2 regions of the Tolypothrix tenuis PCC 7101 genome follow, and region 2 is predicted to be linked to the other one. Evidence: riboswitches for the same ligand, from Rfam matches in the RefSeq annotation. Region 2 holds a riboswitch; the other holds the start of a gene.
What was found. Region 2 has a riboswitch for cobalamin ahead of AACU25_RS16215 (DUF1636 domain-containing protein). Riboswitches for the same ligand answer to the same signal wherever they lie in the genome.

Region 1 (7,501 bases), 3.7 Mb from region 2:
TTCGTGCAACTCCCGGATGGATGCCATGATTGCTTCCTTAAGTGACTCAAGTCCTTGATTTTAGTACAGATTTGGGGGGATTGGGCATAGCGCATGGGGCATTGGGCATTGGGCATTAGTTATTTCTCCCCTGCTCCCTGCTCCCTGCTCCTCTGCTTTTTTCAGTCCCCAATCCCTATTTTCGTGTAAAAGTATAGCAGTGTTCGCCGTGAAATAGATTGTGTAGTATGGGCATTGTTTGGCTTACAATCCTGATTAATTGATAAATTAACGCATTTATATAGATTGCTGACGGGAGTATAGATAAATGGTCAAAATAGTTACACGGAGAGCTATAGGCGCAGCAAATGTCTATGACATTGGGGTGGAACAAGACCATAATTTTGCAATTAAAAATGGTTTGATAGCTTCTAATTGTTTTAATAAATCTCACTCCACAGCTTATGGATATGTCACATATCAAACAGCATATTTAAAAGCTAATTATCCTTTGGAATATATGGCTGCACTGTTGACGGCTAACAGTGGTGATACTGACAAAGTGCAAAAATATATTGCCACTTGTATGAGTATGGGTATTCAAATTGAACCGCCAGATATTAATCGCTCTGGGGTAGATTTTACGCCAGCAGCAGACAAAATTTTATTTGGATTTTCCGCAGTCAGAAATGTGGGACAAAATGCGATCGCCTGTATTCTGGAAGCTAGGGAAGAAAGCGGTGAGTTTAAATCACTGGGGGATTTTTGCGATCGCATAGATTTACGTGCTGTCAACCGCCGTACTTTGGAGTCACTGATCTCTTGTGGTGCTTTTGACAAAATCCAACCCAACCGTCACCAGTTAACCCAAGATTTGCCCCTAGTATATGATTGGGCACAATCGCGCGCTAAAGACAGAGCTAGTGGACAGGGCAGTATTTTTGATTTATTAGGCGGCTTTGCTTCTACAAATAGTAAAAACGGCAATAATGCTTTTGAAATTGCCCCCAAATCTCAACCTGTTTCTGATTTTCCTCCACAAGAAAAATTACGGATGGAAAAAGAACTCTTAGGTTTTTATGTATCAGATCATCCTCTCAAATCAATTAAGCAATCGTCTTTAGTACTAGCGCCAATTAATCTTTCCCAACTTGGCGAACAACGAGATGACATGATGATTTGTGCAGTTGTCATGCTCAATGGGGTGAAAAAAGTAATCACCAAAAAAGGCGATCCAATGGCAATTTTACAAATCGAAGATTTAACTTCCCAGTCAGAAGCCGTTGTTTTTCCTAAAAACTATGAACGGATTAGTTCTTTACTACAAGTAGATGCAAGATTGATTATTTGGGGAAAAGTAGACCGCAGAGACGACCAAACGCAATTTATTGTGGAAGATGCTGAACAAGTTGAAACAGTAAAACTAATTATGGTCGAACTCACCCCCATGCAAGCAGTCAATATTGAAGAACGCGATCGCTTAAGAAATGTTTTAAAGGAACAAGCAGGCGAAAAAGAGAAAGCCAAAATCCCTGTAATTGGAGTTGTGCAATCAGGAAATTCTCGGCAATTAGTCCGCTTTGGTAGGCAATTTTGGGTACAAGATTCTCTCAGTGCTGTGATTGCTCTCGAGAATGCGAGATTCCCAGCTCAAATTAAACCTTTGACTGGTAGTTAAAGATACAACACTAGAACTTCATCAAGTTTGATTCATGATGTGCTTCCAGTTATTATACTGATAATTGCTGGACTAGCTTGACATACGATTTACTACAGCGTCAACAGTAGATAGCCTTAGACAAACGGCAATCGATTTAAATTTTTTGGTTACTTCTGCGGATGATAACTTCCTCTTTTGCATGGTATCTTTTGATGCCATGCCATATAGGCAATAATCAGGGGAAGGAGATCAGACTTGATGATGGTAACTGAGTTACATAAATTTGTATCATATTGTAGAAAAATACAGCCTCAAACTCAAGAAGATATCAAAAAATTTTTTGAGGGTGTGCTTTTTTTCCCTTATGATAAAGAACTGCTATTACAAGCTTATTTATTCCTGAACCTGAATAAGTTATTTCCTTCCTGCTCAGAATTATTATTATTTGAAAAATCGCCAATTGCAGATTACACTGATTTGGGAAAATGTGATTTTGTCTATTTGACAAATCGCGGTAATCTATTTTTAATAGAAACTAAATTTATTGACACGGAAGCTACAGGTGCAACCGAAAGAAAAAGAAGGAATAAGCACAGAAACAAGGTTTTTGACCAAGTTATTACCTTGAAAAGCCGATTTAGTGAATACTGGAATATTAGAAATGACCAATTAGAATGTGGCGTTTTTACAACCGATCCAGAAATAGATTGGCGTGGTAACGATGCCAATGTCATAACTAAATCTATAACTATAGACAATCTTGAAGAATGGCGAGTAAATTATAGAAAGTACAATCAATTTGACAATCATTAATTTATTTGGCTGTGGATGTTATCAGTTTCATTTATTGAAAATATTTTTATTAACCCGATAAATTCAGAATACAACCGTACAAGCCAGCACTAAATTTAATATTTGCCATTTAAAAAGCAAATCTTTAAACCTGATTGTTTAACTTGTTCCCCACGCCAAATTTTAAGTTTAAAATTCTCACCCTTGTAGTATTAAAACTACATTTTCAAATCAGGCTCACTCCACACAGTAATTTTTGTTTACAACTTCACCACAATTAAAGTAGTATTTTTGTACTAATAACCTGTTAAAATGCCTTAACAGCTAGTTAGTCTTGTTAAAAAGTATGAAAGAATACAAAACAACACCTAACCTGGCAATTGTGCCATTTCCCACAAAAGCAGCAAAGACAGCGATCGCACCATTGCAATTGCCAAAAGACGATATAAGTGATGAGTGGCAGCGTTTATTATCGCAAGTACAATGCATCAATCAAATGGCTGCACAGTTAGAAGCGATGATTTTAGAATTCAAGGCGATCGCCAGCAAATTACAAGAGAAAAGCAAGCCGCATCAAAGCACTTGTCAGTATTTACCTTTGGCTATCCCTTGGGTGAGACAACAGTCAGATGAGTCATTTATTCTCACAACCCGCAAAATTGATTTATTTCAAGCCGAAAAAGAAGCGCAACAGCTAGCACAACAACTGCGTCAGCAAAGCCGTAGCAAAGAATTGCGATCGCAGTAAGGAATCAAGGCAGGGGGCAGGGAGCAGGGGGCAGAGGGGACTAAGATTAGTGTTATATCCAGAAAAATGATTGATTTTTGGGATTTCCCTAATATAAGGATGATAACCAAATACAGTTCAGTTAAGAAAATTAATTGATCACAAAACCAAAAAACCAATTACTCAACAAAAAAACAGAACAATAATTTTGGAGGGGGTTTGGGGGACGCAACCGTCACCCAATCGGGGGTTTGGGGGAGAATCCCCCAATTGATCTGACTTTTTTAATAAGTGAAAAATCAATCCCTAATGAGCTTCACCCAAGCGTACTGGGTAATCACCCTAATCAACAAATCTTAAAGTTCTCAGGGTGCAACTACAGCCCAACCAATAAACTGTAAAAGCTATGCTGATTAAAGTGGTACTCGATACCTCTAATTTAGAGGTCGTAGTGCCACTTGCTATTGTTAGTCAGGAAAAACTATCCTACTGGCAAAGCGCAAAGCTGAAATTGCCCTAAGATTTGCACTCACGAAAATGAGGTAAGGAAAAAGTGTTAAAAACTCTTTTGGTAATCGCCATTGGTTTCTTACCCTCCCTGTTCTCCTTATGGATAATCCGTAAAACTCATGTACGGACGAGGTTAAGGATGAGACAAGCCGCTATTAATGGCTCAAGGCTGAGAGCAAGACAAATTAGGCAGATTGAAGGCGATCGCTATTATTTAGAAGGCGTAGGTTATCTGGTTGGCGATATTAGCTGCAAATTTAATGCTCGTTCCGGACATATTCGCTGTGCTGTGAATCCCAATGGCCCATGTCAAGGATGTCGTCACTATGAACCGAGAGAATTAGCTGAGAACGAATCGAAAGAATATGCGTAAATATATATAAGATTTCCAATTAATAATTACGAATTACAAATTACGAATTATTAATTATCCCCTAATGCTATACTTTGTCTTAATTTAATGGGTTCTGATGGATAGCACCCATCAGACGTAAGGGGGAAAGTTCGGTGTAAATCCGTCGCTGTCCCGCAGCTGTAATCTCTTATTGAGTAAGTCAGAATGCCCGCCTATTAGTTATTGTGGAAACACATCTGCGAGGTACAGATGCGGTCTTATTTAGTATTGTTGCAAATAATTTATCCAGATCTGCCAACAAAGCGGCGGATATTGTTTGTTAAATACCAGAGTAGCGATCGCTCAACGAATTTTGATTGCCTACACTGTATTACTTAACAACTATGGATTTATTTAAAAAATTGAGCCAGCTTTTATCAGTAGCTAAATACCAAAAATGTCAAGATGCCTATAGCTGTGTAGCCAGTATAACTATGTGGCAATTTTGACTAATGTAAAGTTGTACTGCTACCACCTAGATTTATGCATCATATTATGTTGCATAGTCCTAATTGCTCTAGCTAATTAGTCAGAATTTGGATACTATTTGAAATCTGCTGAAACATCAAAATGAGAAAAAATCGCCTTAAGCTACATTTAGTTTTATTAGCATTAGGCAGCTTGTATTTTATAGTAGGCTTACCTAAACCTGCCTATGCGATGCACATTATGGAAGGCTTTTTACCAGTGCAGTGGGCAATTTTTTGGTGGGTAGTCGCCTTACCATTTTTTGTTTTAGGATTGCGATCGCTAACTCGGATTACCCAAGCTAACCCGCAGCTGAAATTACTCTTGGGGTTAGCAGGGGCTTTTACATTTGTGCTATCAGCTTTAAAACTGCCTTCTGTTACAGGTAGCTGTTCCCATCCTACAGGCACAGGGTTAGGCGCAGTCTTATTTGGCCCTTTGGCGATGTCAGTTTTAGGTAGCTTGGTGCTGTTATTTCAAGCTTTGTTACTTGCACATGGTGGTTTGACAACATTGGGAGCTAATGCTTTTTCAATGGCGATCGCGGGGCCATTTGCAGCTTACTGGGTATATCAACTGACAATGCGGCTAACTGGTAAACAAAGAATCGCCATATTTTTAGCAGCCGCTTTAGCAGACTTACTCACTTACATTATTACTTCTTTCCAGCTAGCTCTAGCTTTTCCTGCACCTGTGGGTGGCTTTATTGCTTCATTTACCAAGTTCGCGGGAATTTTTGCGATTACTCAAGTACCCTTGGCAATTAGTGAGGGTTTGCTGACAGTCCTAGTGTGGAACTGGCTACAATCATACAATCCTCAAGAATTAGAATTATTGAAATTAATTAAACGGGAACCCCAAACTAATGAAACAGTCTCATAAGGGATGGAATAACTGGTTTTTGGTGATTGCAGTGATTGGTTTAGCAGTCGCGCCGTTAATATTAGCACGCGATGCCGAATTCGGTGGTTCCGATGGCGAAGCTCAAAAGGCGATCGCGCAAGTAAAACCAGGATATGAACCTTGGTTTCAACCCTTATTTCAACCACCTAGCAAAGAAATAGAAAGTTTATTATTTGCATCCCAAGCAGCTTTAGGTGCTGGAGTTATTGGTTACGCTATTGGCTTATATAGAGGACGTTCGCAACAGCAAAGAGATCAAGAATGACGCTGCAACTAGACAGTTTAGCCTACACCAACCGACTCAGACATATACCACCAGAGCATAAAATAATTTTTGCGATCGCTACTCTTATAATTTCTCTTTGTACCCATCCATTAGGACAAATTCTCATTGCTTTGTGGATGGGTATTTGGATAGTTATCTACGCTAAAATTCCTGCTAGCATTTACTTGAAACTATTAATAGTCGCCAGTTTTTTTTGGTTAACCAGCTTACCAGCGCTGATACTCAATAGCACTTCTCTTGCTAATTCAGCCAGTGTGCTACCAGACTCATGGTCAGGATTAATGCTCGGACAATATTATTTTTACATTAGTCGTAGTGGTAGCGAACAAGCATTAGCAATTTTCACCAGAGCATTAGCTTCTATTTCTTGCCTATATTTCTTAATGTTAACTGTTCCTTTCACAGAAATATTACAAACTCTGCGCCGCATTGGATGTCCTATGCTTTTGACAGAACTTTTGTTGCTGATGTATCGGTTTATTTTCATTCTGTTAAGAACAGCTAATGAGTTGTGGACTGCTCAACAATCTCGTGATGGCTACCGGACTTGGCGCATTAGTATGAAGAGTTTAGCATTACTAATTGGGCAATTATTACAACGAACTTTACAACAATATAATCAGTTCTCTTTAGGATTAGAAGCACGCGGTTTTCAAGGTGAATTCCGAGTATGGCATCCTCATCGCTATCGTCCCCAACCGCGATATATCATAGAAGCAATTTTTGGCTGTGCATTATTAATCGCATTACAATTGTCTCAAGATGCAGGAATATTTACTCGAATTTGAGCAAGTATATTATAAATATTCAGGCTCACAGCAATCGGCTCTTAATGGTTTAACTCTGAGAGTACCTAAACACAAAAAATGTGCATTAATTGGTCAAAATGGTTGTGGTAAGACTACCCTATTTTTATTAGCTAATGGTTTGTACAAGCCTAACTCTGGAATGGTACGTTGGCGTGGTGAAGCCTTTAATTATAACCGTCATTATCTCAGTAATTTAAGACAAAAAGTTGGCTTAATATTTCAAGATCCAGAGCAACAATTAGTAGCAGCTACTGTTGAAGAAGATATTTCCTATGGTTTATGTAATTTAGGTTTACCGACAGCAGAAATTCAATTAAGGGTTGAGCAAGCTTTAGTTGAATTTGGCTTAACATCTTTAGCAGAAAAACCTGTACATCATCTCAGCTTAGGTCAAAAAAGGCGAGTTTCTATAGCAGATGTGATGGTGCTGCAACCAGAACTATTAGTATTAGATGAGCCAACTGCATATTTAGATGTCAAACATACTCGCAACCTAATGGCAACATTGAAAAAAATTCATCAAGCCGGAACTACTTTATTAATGGCAACCCACGATTTAGATTTAGTTTATCGCTGGGCAGATTGGGTTTTTGTGATGGATAAAGGGCGGCTAGTTTTAGAAGGTAAGCCTCAGGATGTATTTATGCAACGTGAACTGTTAGAAGAATTAGAGTTAGGTTTGCCATTAATATATGAAATGTTATTTGATGGGTTATCGCCTGAAGAATCAGCAGTTATTCAACGCATACAACAAAGGATATGGGAAAGAAATGAGTTAGATAATTGGTAATTGGTAATTGGTAATGGGTAATTGGTAATTTGAAAAATATCTTATTTATTATATCTTCATTAAGAAAAATCTCAAGGCACTACCAATAATCTCACGTGCCGCAACCTTCGCAGTAATATACCATTTATTTGATAGTCATTTGATAGTCAATTTAGCTTATCAATAACCTTTAAATAGTACTAA
Region 2 (7,501 bases):
GTTAACCACTTTAGTGGGCACTCAAGTCTACATCCAAACTCAAGAAACACAGCGTAAATCGCAGCAAATCAACGGACAACAGTTTCTAGAACTCGTAAAACAGCTGAACTCTAGCTCATTTGCTACTGTTGAAGAACGCCGCAGTGCAATTGTAGCTATGGGTACTCTCAACGATCCCCAAGCAATTAAATTTTTAGCAGATCTACTAGTTAAAGAAACCAACCCTATGCTAGTGGATACAATACAACAAGCTTTGGCAAATATTGGGATTAAAGCTTTACCTGAGCTAAAAACTCAAAATCAAATTATTGCTGGGGAAATGGGGGCTGCAGGTACTAATGCAATCCAGAGATTACAACTCAATCAAAAAGCCATCAACAAAATTCTCGCTGTTTACAGTGGTCAAAGCAACGGCATTGATTTGAGTCGCAGCCAATTAGGTGTCGTCGGTTCTGGAGAAAATTCCTCGTTCAACTTAGTCTTAGAAAACGTTGATTTATCTGGAATTAAATTCAAATCTGCCAACCTCAATCAAGCTAGCTTTAAAGGCAGTCGTTTTCGCAGTGTGGGTGAAGATGGTCGTTGGGACACCTACGACGATGTCATTGCTGATTTAACTCAGGTGCAGATGAAGCAAGCCAATCTCACCGATGCTAATCTCAGCCGTGTAATGTTGAACCGTAGCGATTTGAGCCGCGCCACTCTCAACAGAGCTAATTTAGCTGATGCCCGTTTAATTAATGCTAACCTCAGCAGTGCCCAGCTAGTGGGAGCCGATTTGCGTGGTGCAGTATTAGAAAATGCCAGCTTAACTGGAGCAGATTTAGGTGATGCCAAATTAAACGAAGCTGATTTATATGCAGCTCGTTTAGGTCGTGTAGTAGCTATAGGCACTCAGTTGTCCTATGCCAACTTAACCAAAACCGATTGGCAAGGCTCAGATTTATCTGGTGCTGATTTAGAACGTGTTAATCTTAGCAATGCGAACTTAAGTGCTACTCGGATGACTGGTGCAGTTTTGCGTTCTGCTCAAATGGAAAACGCCAACTTGCAAAATGCTGATTTGAGCCTTGTTGATTTACGGGGAGCAAACGTTGCTGGCGCTGATTTTAAGAATGCAGTTCTTTCACCCAGCAAACAAGACCCAGCAGATGAATTTGTCCAAACACCATCTAAAGGTTCCGTTTCCGCTGTAGTGCAAGGAGTTGATTTTTCTCAAGCTAAAAACCTAGATTCCAAACAGCTTGCTTACATTTGTACTCAAGGCGGGATTCATCCTCGTTGTCCGTAGGGTTGGGGATTGGGGACTGGTGATTGGGGAACTCGGGGCCCCCTCTGGGGATAAGGGGTAATGGGGATTGGGGATGAGGGAGAAATAAAAAATGCCAATTACCAATTACCAATTACCCATTACCCAATGCCCCATGCCTAATGCCCAACATCAGCGATAACATAGGTATTAAAAGGAACCATTACAATTTCAGATGGTGTGAGGAAACGGGCAATGAAGCATCTCCGGTCTTTGGTTGTAGTTCTGGGGGCTAGTTCGCTGTTAAATATGGCTACAAGCATTCAACCAGCACAAGCTCAAGTTGCTTATGGTAGTTATGTTGGTGTTGGCCCTTCTGTGGGACTGAGCGATGGGGCTCAAATTGGCGGGGTGGTGGCTTTTCGTTATAAGCTTTTGGAATCACCGATTTCTTTTCGTGCCCAAGCTTTGATTGGTCATGGTACAGCAATTGTGCCTACGGTTTCTTACGATGTCCCCATTAACTGGCAAACTGATGCCTATTTGGGTGCAGGATTGGCGTTAGCTAGTGGTGACGATCCATCTCCGGTGGGGAATAAGATTAGCTTTGCTTTGCAACCAGGAATTGATTACACCGTTCCTAATAGCAACACTGTACTTTTTGGTAACGCAATTATCGCTTTTGATGCTTACCGCAATGGTGGTGGTACTGCTTTTTCTTTGCAAGGTGGTGTAGGTTTAAGATTTTAATGCCTGAATTGAATATAAAACCTAAATTCCCAAGTCTTGAAGGCGTGGGATTTTTTTATGTTTTTACAGTCCCTATGAACAGTATGGGCAAATAGGCTTGGGTTAAGATCATTAGCGTTTATTACTTGTTAAACAAGCCAGCAGAATTGGGGGATTCTCCCCCAAACCCCCGATTGGGTGACGGTTGCGTCCCCCAAACCCCCTCCAAAATAATTTTTCGGTTTTTTGTTGAGTAACTAGTTTTTTGTTTTTGTGGTCAATCAATTTTCTTAACTGAATGGTATTGATGTATGGGCTAAAGCTATGTCCGCAGGGCTTTACAGAACTCAGCACTCAGCACTTTCAAAGAGTGAACACACAGGGACGCAGAGTTGTGTATGATCGAACAGGTCACTTGGTTCTGGTGGGGATCAGCCATCAGAGGTAACGGGGAAAGTTCGGTGTAAATCCGGCACTGTCCCGCAACTGTGAAGCAATTTGAGATTAGTAGTCGAAATTTCTCAATTGTGTAAGTCAGAACGCCCACCAATGTTGATTGTTTTGTTCTCACATCTGCGAGGTACAGATGACTGCTGTGAATATTTCTGCGACTAGTAATTTGGGTGAGTCTTCCCATACTCTCTTTGTTTGCAAAACCTGTGCCAGTGTTTGGCAAGATGGGAAACGCGTAGGCGAAAGTGGTGGGGAAAAACTATTACAAAAACTGGAATTTCTGGCACAAGATTGGGAGTTGCGAGATCAGTTTCCCATTCAGCAAGTGGAATGCATGAGTGCTTGTAACCGTTCCTGCGTTGTCGCCTTGGCTGCACAAGGTAAAACTACATATCTGTTTGGTGATTTGGCTGTGGATGATTGTGCATCTGCTGTGTTGGAATGCGCTAGTCAATACTACAGCAAGCCTGATGGTTTACTACCTTGGTCAGAACGCCCAACAGCCTTGAAAAAGGGGATTTTGGCGAAGATTCCCCCGATTGGGAGATGAGGAGATTGGGTACTGGGGACTAGGGATTGGGGACTGGGTAGATGAGGGTGATGAGGGGGATGAGGGTGATGAGGGGGGACAATACCCATTTGTGTCAACTTAAGCTAAAAGCTATATAGGGCGGGCGTTGTACAAATACCTCGCGCCCTCATCCCCTAACCCCTTCTCCCACAGGAGAAGGGGAATTGAATCTCTTGCTCCCCTCTCCTGGTGGGCTATCCATTAGTCACATCTTTCTTAACAAAGCTGAAAGCCATTTATAGGAGTAATTTCACGTTGAGGATTCTTAGCTGTGGTTGACAGAGTGAGAAAAATATGTATCCATATGGATTGTTGTTGACATACCCTTGCGGATTTTGTTGATTTGGCTAGTGGGTTAGCCGGGCTAATTTCCAAGTAGCAGCGATATCATGTAATCGTCGCAATCCACGCCAAATAGTCTTAACTCCAGGTTCGCCATCGCTTTTGCGCCCTAAAAAACCACCGAGAGTGGCAATCATACGTACAGCTTCTCTAAGAGTTGGTGGCTTTTGAGGTGGAATCGGATTTTTAGTAAAATGTACGCATAACGACTGCCATTCAAATATCTCTAAAACAGTTTCACAACTAATATCTGGATTATGTCTGGCTTCGTAAGTGAGCCATAATAAACGCCAAGCGACAATTGAATATGTAGCTAATGCCATATTGATTCGCTTTGCAGTTTCGAGTTGTAATTCTTCGATTTGACAACCGCTTTTTAAAGCATAGTGGTAGCGTTCAATTAACCAACGATAGGTATACCATTTGACGCAACGTATGGCGGCGGAAAAATTCTTAATTTCTAGGGTCGTTAATAATAGCCAACTAATCGGGCTAACACCTACTGGTGGATTTTCTTCTTCTGCTAAAATCACCTGTAATTTTACTGGTTTAAGTTGTGAACGTGCTATGTGATGCCGTGGTACATCTACTTCAAATGTTGCATATTTAATGATTAGTTTTGCAGTTCTAGCTGCCGCTTCTGGATTACGTTTTACTTCTACTAATAATGTTCCCCCTACTGAGGTAGCACGGATTGCTTGATGTAAATACTTGGCTGTGTGATTGACTTTTCTATTGTGGGTTCCCCGGATGAGTAAATGTGAATTTCTCGGGCGTTGTTTCCGAAATAAGTCAAATATATCAGCTTCGGAATCTCCCATAGTGACAACTGTTGTTTCTGTGGGCACAAACTCTTGTGTTCTCTCTAATCCATCTAACCATCTTTGACTTTCTTTTTCTTGTATTTGTCGTTGACGGCGTTTTTTCGCTATTCCTAAATCTTCTATATCTCTTGTCCAAACTTGTTGATTAATGATTCCCAGTGGTACTCCGTTTGTACTGGCTGCAAACGCTGTATGTACTTTTAATCCCAAGCTTTTTCTATGATCTAGATAACCAATTCCTCTTGTCGCTGGATGTTTTGTCAAATCTATATTTGTTGTATCCTGAATCATCAACACTGTCTCATGTTCTTTGATTCTAGAGACTGTACTTTTGATATGGGCATTCCTAATATCATCTGCTTCAAAGTATGGTGAATTCCAAAAATCATACGCTGCTGTGGTTGCTGCTACATTTCCACAAGCTTGCGGTATGCTCGCACTAGGTTGTGCTGCTAAATCTTCCACTATCCTTATTAAACGTTTATTTCTTCTTGCATCTCCTAAGTCTGCTTGTCTCAATTCTTCTGATGCCCACTTTTCCATCTTCCATTACCCGTTTTTACTTCCCATGACAAAACTATACCTACTCAGCTTTCTAGCTATTTTTAAGTAAATTGTAGTTTTGTTGAGAAAGATCCGGGTAATGGATAGCCTGGTGGGAGAGGGGCTGGGGGTGAGGGCGAAACCTTGCAACCAAGAGGGTTTCACGTTAAGTTGACACCACTGGACAATACCAAACACCAAACACCAAACACCCAATTACCCATTACCCATGACCAAATGACAAATGACAAATGCCAAAGTTTTAATTTTAGGTGGGACGGGAGATGCAGCGGAAATAGCTGCAAGAGTTGCTACTATCCCAGGAGTTGAGGCGATCGCATCTTTAGCGGGTCGTACTCGTCAACCGTCAATTCCATCTGGTAATGTGCGAATTGGCGGGTTTGGTGGTGTGGCGGGATTAGTTAGTTATTTGCAAGAGATGAGTATTGATTTTGTCATAGATGCTACTCATCCCTTTGCTAGTCAAATTTCTTGGAATGCGGCGGCGGCTACGGCTGAGGTTAGTATCCCCCGGTTGCTGTTCAATCGTCCTGCTTGGGAAAAGGTAAATGGCGATCGCTGGATTGAAGTTGATAGCATTATCGATGCAGCCGCAGCACTATCAAATCAAGCACAGCGAGTATTTTTGACTGTTGGTAGACAAGAACTCAGCGCTTTTGCACACCTAGAAGGGATTTGGTTTTTGATGCGGGTAATCGATCCGCCTAGCCCTGATGCATTGACTCCACCAGGTTTAGTATTGTGCGATCGCGGCCCTTTTGCTTTAGATAATGAACGAGAAATTCTCATTCAACACAAAATTGATACCATTGTTAGCAAAAATAGTGGTGGTGATGCCACTTATGCCAAAATTATTGCGGCGCGAGAACTTGGTATCCAAGTTGTGATGGTAAAGCGTCCAGCTATACCGCCAGGTGAACAAGTAAGTAATGTAGAAGATGTTGTGCCTTGGTTGTTGAGTAATTTGTAACGTTTAGAAAAAGATGAGCTTCTACAAATCCGTTTTGGAAAAGGAAATTTAATTAATTTAGAAATTAAAAAAATTACTATATACAATGTCAAGTTAACTGATGACAATCATCTCATAAAAATCAACGTGACTAACACTTGGTATCAAGATAATAGACCTATCAATAAATACAGTTCAGTTAAGAAAATTAATTGATCACAAAACTAAAAACCTAGTACCGCAAGGCGTAAATAAATAGACCATACCCTACGGTAAACCACTTTGCGTCTACAAAATCAACAAAACGCTTATTCTGTATTAATTTGGAATTCACGGCGGTACTAGTCACTCAACAAAAAACAGAAGAATTATTTTGGAGGGGGTTTGGGGGACGCAACCGTCACCCAATCGGGGGTTTGGGGGAGAATCCCCCAATTGCTCTCAATACTGCTCGGTTAAGGATTTTCAACTCGGAATTTGGTTTGGTGAAAAGGTGAAAAGGTAAGGGTTAAAAGTTTTTTCTGACCCCTTTTCCCCTTCCCCTTTTGTCCTTAACCGACAAGTATTGCAATTGAGATGGCTTCTTGAATCAGTGACAAATCAATCGCTAATGAGCTTAACTGCACTGTATTGCAGTATAAATACATCTTGTGAGGCGTGAAGAAATTTATATACAGCCAAGTATTTCCTTAAACCTTTAATTATTGGCACTTTTCTATTTAATTGACAATGTTTTGTTGAATTGGTATTTGTATTCTCATCTCTGTTCCTTGACCAAAGGTTGAGAAACATTCTAATTTACCACTATGCTTTTCTTTAATAATTTGATAGCTGATGGCCATGCCCATACCTGTGCCTTTACCTACAGCTTTGGTGGTAAAGAAGGGGTCAAAAATGCGGTTTTTTACCTGTTCTGGTATTCCCGGGCCATTATCTGCGATCGCAATTTCTACCCATTGAGTATTGCTAACAGAAGTGCGGATGGTAATTTGGCTGGGGTTTTGCTGATTCTCTTCTTGGGTGTGCTTGCTGTTGACTTCCTCTAAAGCATCAATGGCGTTCACCAAAATATTCATAAAAACTTGATTGAGTTGCCCAGGATAGCATTCTACAAGCGGTAGGTCGCCATAGTCGCGAATAACTGCAATTGCTGGATGTTCTGGCTTGTCTTTGAGACGATGTTGCAGAATTAACAATGTACTTTCAATTCCATCATGAATATTCACGGCTTTAAATTCCGCTTCATCTATGCGAGAAAAGTTTCGTAGTGATAGCACAATGCTGCGAATGCGATCGGTTCCCATTTTCATGGAAGATAGCATTTTCTGCATATCTTCGGTCAAAAACTCTAAATCGATTTCTTCCGCCAGGGCTTGGATTTCTGGATCGTCTTCCGGATGACGTTCTTGGTAGAGGTGAATCATCCTCAGTAAATCTCGAGTATATTCGTTTAGGTGGGTAATATTGCCGTGAATAAAGTTCACTGGATTATTAATTTCATGGGCTACACCTGCTACTAACTGACCCAAACTAGACATTTTTTCTCCTTGAATGACTTGGGCTTGGGTGAGTTGCAATTGTGTTAAGGCTGTTTTCAGTTCAGCCGTACGTTCTTCTACTCGGTCTTCTAGTTCTGCTTTACTAGCTGCTAATGCGGTAAAAGATTCGCTTAATTGTTCGGCCATGTAATTAAAGGATTGGGCCAGAATATTCAGTTCCTGAATATTGCTGGTGGCAAATTTTTGGTCTAATCTACCAGATGCGATCGCCTGACTGGCTAATTTCATCCGTAAAATCGGCTGAGTAATCCAAGCTGAGGT

Region 1: it holds a riboswitch for cobalamin, as region 2 does, so the genes downstream of both, AACU25_RS01085 (energy-coupling factor ABC transporter permease) here and AACU25_RS16215 (DUF1636 domain-containing protein) in region 2, are expected to answer to the same signal.

Annotation. Positions count from the first base shown of each region.
Region 1 covers NZ_CAWNJS010000001.1:265,642-273,142, forward strand. The annotation lists gene gatA (Asp-tRNA(Asn)/Glu-tRNA(Gln) amidotransferase subunit GatA) at 1-27, opposite strand, end outside; gene AACU25_RS01065 (helix-hairpin-helix domain-containing protein) at 308-1,657, shown strand; gene AACU25_RS01070 (hypothetical protein) at 1,898-2,452, shown strand; gene AACU25_RS01075 (hypothetical protein) at 2,778-3,179, shown strand; gene AACU25_RS01080 (DUF6464 family protein) at 3,712-4,041, shown strand; cobalamin riboswitch at 4,114-4,253, shown strand; gene AACU25_RS01085 (energy-coupling factor ABC transporter permease) at 4,633-5,412, shown strand; gene AACU25_RS01090 (energy-coupling factor ABC transporter substrate-binding protein) at 5,396-5,698, shown strand; gene cbiQ (cobalt ECF transporter T component CbiQ) at 5,695-6,507, shown strand; gene AACU25_RS01100 (energy-coupling factor ABC transporter ATP-binding protein) at 6,482-7,318, shown strand.
Region 2 covers NZ_CAWNJS010000001.1:3,976,783-3,984,283, reverse strand. The annotation lists gene AACU25_RS16225 (pentapeptide repeat-containing protein) at 1-1,291, shown strand, start outside; gene AACU25_RS16220 (hypothetical protein) at 1,505-1,999, shown strand; cobalamin riboswitch at 2,380-2,543, shown strand; gene AACU25_RS16215 (DUF1636 domain-containing protein) at 2,565-2,981, shown strand; gene AACU25_RS16210 (IS4 family transposase) at 3,350-4,711, opposite strand; gene AACU25_RS16205 (cobalt-precorrin-6A reductase) at 4,956-5,702, shown strand; gene AACU25_RS16200 (sensor histidine kinase) at 6,401-7,501, opposite strand, start outside.